2 regions of the Pedococcus sp. P2_E2 genome follow, and region 2 is predicted to be linked to the other one. Evidence: riboswitches for the same ligand, from Rfam matches in the RefSeq annotation. Region 2 holds a riboswitch; the other holds the start of a gene.
The links. Region 2 has a riboswitch for cyclic di-AMP ahead of AC1DWR_RS09310 (C40 family peptidase). Riboswitches for the same ligand answer to the same signal wherever they lie in the genome.
Positions count from the first base shown of each region.

Region 1: another riboswitch for cyclic di-AMP. It lies ahead of AC1DWR_RS19355 (transglycosylase family protein); the one in region 2 lies ahead of AC1DWR_RS09310 (C40 family peptidase).

Region 1 is NZ_JBFUEM010000012.1:29,952-32,399, reverse strand. It holds gene AC1DWR_RS19360 (threonine/serine exporter family protein) at 1-1,357, shown strand, start outside; cyclic di-AMP (ydaO/yuaA leader) riboswitch at 1,540-1,692, shown strand; gene AC1DWR_RS19355 (transglycosylase family protein) at 1,704-2,441, shown strand.
Region 2 is NZ_JBFUEM010000003.1:218,893-221,340, reverse strand. It holds gene AC1DWR_RS09315 (iron-dependent transcriptional repressor DtxR) at 1-360, shown strand, start outside; cyclic di-AMP (ydaO/yuaA leader) riboswitch at 607-808, shown strand; gene AC1DWR_RS09310 (C40 family peptidase) at 871-1,542, shown strand; gene AC1DWR_RS09305 (DsbA family oxidoreductase) at 1,775-2,448, shown strand, end outside.

The DNA.
Region 1 (2,448 bases), on a different contig from region 2:
CCGCAACCCGCGTGTGCTCCAGGCGGCCGCCGAGGAGCGTGAGGCCAGGGCGTCCCTGGACCTGGCGCTGCGGGTCGGCGAGCTGATGCTGCGTTGTGGCGCGGGCGCACCGCAGGTCGAGTCGTCCGTGGTGGCGGTGGCCGCCGCGGCCGGGTTGGACAACCTCGAGGTCGACATCACTCTCCAGTCGCTGCTGATCCAGTGCTCGACCGGTTCGGGGGTGCCGATCACCATGCTCCGGGTCGTGCGCTCGTCGACCCGCGACTTCGCCCGGCTGACGGCCGTGCACGAGTTCGTGGAGAACCTCGTCGCCGGCTCGTACGACCGGGAGGCGGCGGCAGAGCAGCTGCGCGAGATCCGGCGCGCGCCTCGGTTCTGGCCCAAGTGGACGGTTCGTGGCTCCCTCGGGCTGCTCGCCGCGGCCATCGCCGTCATGCTCGGCGCCGGTGTGGTCGCTGCCCTGGTTGCGGGGATCTCGGCCCTCCTGGTGGGGTATGCCGCCCGCGTCCTCGGCCGCGGAGGCCTCCCGGACTTCTACCAGTGCGCCATCGGCGGCTTCCTGGCGACGACGATCGCGTGGGGCGCCTTCAGCCTGGGTGCTGCGGGCTGGCTGCCCGTGTCGTCATCCGACTTCGCCTTCATCGTGGCCGGTGGGATCACGGTGCTCCTCCCGGGTCGGACGGTCGCCTCCGCGTTCGAGGACGCGATCTCGGGCTACTCGGTCACGGGTGCGGGCCGGATGTTCGCCGTCTTCCTGACGACGGCGGGGATCATCCTGGGGGTGGCCACGGGCCTGTCCCTGACGTTCGCGCTGACCAGTGCTTTCGACCTCGAGCTCGCCTCACCCTCGATCATGGCGACGCGGGCACTCGACGCCCCCGTGGTGCTGGCCGTGGTGGGAGCGTTCGTCGTGGGCGTGGCCGGCGCGGTGTCGCTGCGGAGCCGGCGGCTGCTGGTCATCCCGTGCGGGCTGCTCTGCGCCGTCGGGGTCGCCGTGTCACTCGCGGTGTCCCGGGTCGAAGGGCTCGGCCAGCTCGCGGCGGCCGGCAGCGCGGCCATCGTGCTGGGATGTGCCGGCCGACTGCTCGCCTTGCGCATGGGTGCCCCGGCCATGGTGCTCGTCGTGCCCGCGTCCTACGGACTGTTGCCGGGTCTGGCCATCTTCCGAGGGCTCTACGAGATGGTGAACGGCTCGTCGGCCAACTCCGGGAGCCTGTCCCTCCAGGGCGGGCTGACCACCCTGCTCGGGGCGATGGCGGTGCTGCTCGCGATCGCGGCCGGCAGCGTGCTGGGGGAGTTCATGGCCGCGCCGTTCGACCACCGCATGGTGCAGAAGCGGCGGGCCCGCCGGCGCTGATCAACGGCACCGGGTGACCTTCGGCGATCGACAGCCGGCGGCGGGCTGCCGTCAATGTGTCCGAATTGCTTGTCGCCGGGGTCAGTGCCCTCTACGGTGGACAACCTGCGCAAATGCGCTCTCACAACTGCACACGGCATACCCAATCAGCCATGCACATCCACCGCGCCGAGCCTCGTCAGGTGGATGTCTTGCCGGAAGATCTCCGGGCAGACGAGGACGGGGGACCCAATTCGGCCACCACGGTGGCCTTGGGGTGAAGTCGGCTCCGGCCGACCGGGCACCTGACAGCCCGAACCCGACAGCTCACCCCGCAGGCGCCGGTCAGGAGAGGAACCCCCCCGCCATGTTCTATGCCCCGAAGCACTCTGCTCGGAAGGTCAACCCCGTCCGCCGTCGAGTGACCGGTGTCGCCGTCGCCGGTGTCGCCACCGTCGCGGGAGGCATGGCGACCGCGACCTCCGCGTCGGCATCGACCGTCTGGGACCGGGTTGCCGCCTGTGAGAGCGGTGGGAACTGGGCCATCAACACGGGCAACGGCTACTACGGCGGACTGCAGTTCTCCGACCGCACCTGGGATGCCTTCGGCGGTGAGCGCTATGCCGCGACCGCGAACCGAGCCTCCAAGGCCCAGCAGATCTCGGTCGCCCAGAAGGTCCTCTCCTCCCAGGGGCCCGGTGCCTGGCCGACCTGTGGGGCCCGGGCCGGACTGACCCGCGCCAACGGCGGGGCGGTCAACGCCGGGTCGACCACGACGCAGACAGCCGCGTCGCGGTCGGTGGTGCGCAAGGCCCCCGCGACCTCCTCTGCACGGTCGTCCGCGGGCAGGCTGGTGGTCGACGGCATCCGCGGACCGAAGACGAACGCCGCCATCGAGCGCTGGGTCGGGGGCTCGGTCAACGGCACCTTGTCGCGCGCCGACGTCAAGGCGTTGCAGCGCAAGGTCGGCTCGGCGCCCGACGGCGTGATCGGCCCGAAGACGGTCGCCGCCCTGCAGGCGAAGATCGGCGCCCGGAAGAACGGCTCGCACTCGCTCGACCGCGCCACCGTGCGGACCCTGCAGAGCTACCTCAACGCCCGCTGACCCACCG
Region 2 (2,448 bases):
CGCAAGATCCTCGCGATGCTCAAGGACCACCACGACTCGCCGTACGGCAACCCCATCCCGGGCCTCGACGAGCTGGGCGAGGAAGAGCCGACCGAGGACTTCCGCTTCGGGCTGCGCACCCTGACCGAGCTGGCCGGCGACTCTCCCGAGACGGTGCTCGTGCGCCGCATCGGCGAGCCGGTCCAGGTCGACCACGAGGCGCTGAGCCTGCTCACCGTCGCGCGCCTGCTGCCCGGCGAGCGCGTGCGGGTGCACCGCGCCGACGGCCGCGTGGTGGCGGTCCGCGAGGGCGCGCCGGAGTCCACCGGTGTCTCGCTGCCCGACGAGGTGGCCCAGCACGTGTTCGGCGCCTTGGTCTGACCAAGGGGCCTGCGAGGCGCCTGACGGGGCGCAGGTTCGACAGGCGCGCTCATCTGAGCGCTTCGGCGGGTCCGGTCTTTGGTCAGTTCCGCGCTTCCTGAGCACGAGGGCGCAGGCGGACCAGACGTGGGCTTGGACTTTCTTGGGGCTGCCGTGACCTCAATGTGACATTCCCAGGCGGCTTGTGTACGGTGGCTGCGGTTCACTCGCCCCCTGGGTGGACCGGCTCGATGTGGAACGCCTAGTCCTGTCACCACGCCCGAGTCATCAGTACAAACCGCTTGGCAGGAGCGGGGGACCCAACTTTGGGCCTTCTCTTCACGAGATGGTCCTTGGGGTTAAGTCTCCACGCACGCGCCCGCAAGGTCGGGCGACAACCGTGGAGGCCGGGTGATCTACCTCCACCCGAACCCGACAGCTCACCTCGTAGGCGCCGGAGGTTCATCCATCGTGGCTTCACACAGTTCTGGCCGCCACCGCGCGCCGGGTCGCTTCAATCCCGTTTCCGAGTTGTCGGACATCGTGGCCAGCGCCGCGCAGCCCGCAGTCAAGACCTCTGCGGTCATCGCCGCTTCCGGTGGTCTCGTCGCCTCGTTCGCCCTTCCCGCGTCTGCCGCCTCGGCCAGCCCCTCCTCGGTGGCCAAGAGCGCCACTGTCAGCGCGCCCGTCGCGGTGCAGGCGCCCGAGACCGCAGCCCCGACGGCGACCAACACCTTCGGTGTCATCGGCTTCAAGGCGACCGCCAAGCCCAAGCCAAAGCCCGTCGTCGTGCCCGTCGCGGCCCGCACGAGCGACCGCACCGCGAGCCGCTCGACGGCCCGCAAGGACTTCACCAGCCTGAAGCCGGCTGCCGGTGGCGTGCTCGGCATCGCGGCCCAGTACGAAGGCCTGATGTACTCCTACGGCGGCACCAGCCCGTCGACCGGCTTCGACTGCTCCGGCTTCACGCAGTACGTCTTCGGCAAGGTCGGCATCAGCCTGCCGCGCACCGCCGACGCCCAGCGCGCAGCCACCACCCGCGTGTCGAACCCGCAGCCGGGTGACCTCGTGTTCTTCGGCAGCCCCGCCTACCACGTGGGCATCTACGCCGGGAACGGCATGATGTGGGACTCCCCGCGCAGCGGCCAGGCCGTCGCGCTGCGTTCCATCTGGTCCTCGAACGTCACCTACGGTCGCCCCTGACCTGAGGTTGGCCACAGCGCCAAGCCACGGTCCGCAGGCCCCCTCCCGCTTCGGCGGGTGGGGGCCTGCGGCGTTTCGTCCCGACCCAGTCCCCCCAGTCGCCACCCCGTCCCACCCAGTCCCGCCCCGTCCCGCCCAGTCCCGCCCAGTTCGAGGTATGCCGCGGGGTCACTCCGCACGGGGCCGTCCGTGCGGCATACCTCGGGTTGCGCGGTCGTGTGAGGATGGACGGATGAACGACGCACACCCCACTGACGCCCTCCACCCCCACGCCGTGGAGATCGATGTCTGGGCGGACGTGGTCTGCCCGTGGTGCTACATCGGCAAGCGACGGCTGGAGATGGCGATCGCCGAGAGTGCGCACCCGGCCGAGGTCACCGTGACCTACCACGCCTTCGAGCTCGACCACCACGTCGCGCACGGCAAGGGGGAGACGGTCCTCGCGTGGTTGGCGCAGCGGTACGGCACCGACCTGGCAGGGGCTCGTGAGATCGCCGAGCGACCTGCCGTGATGGGACGTCCCGACGGGGTGGAGATCGTCGTCGACAAGCAGCTGCGAGCGAACTCGTTCGACGCGCACCGCCTGATCGCGCTCGGCCTGGCCCAGGGTGGCCCGGCGCTGCAGGCTGCGGTGCTCGAACGCTTCTACAGCGCCCACTTCACCGAGGGCAAGCTGATCGACGACATCGAGACCCTGCAGCGCCTCGGCGCCGAGGCAGGGCTCGACGGGCGCCGCGTGTCGGCGGTGCTCGCCAGCGACGAGTTCGCCGACCACGTGCGCGCCGACGAAGAGGCTGCCACCGACATCGGTGTCTCCGGGGTGCCGTTCTTCATGGCCAACCGGCGGGTGGCCCTCTCCGGCGCCCACTCGCCCGAAGTCATCGGCCAGCTGATCGAAGCCGCTCT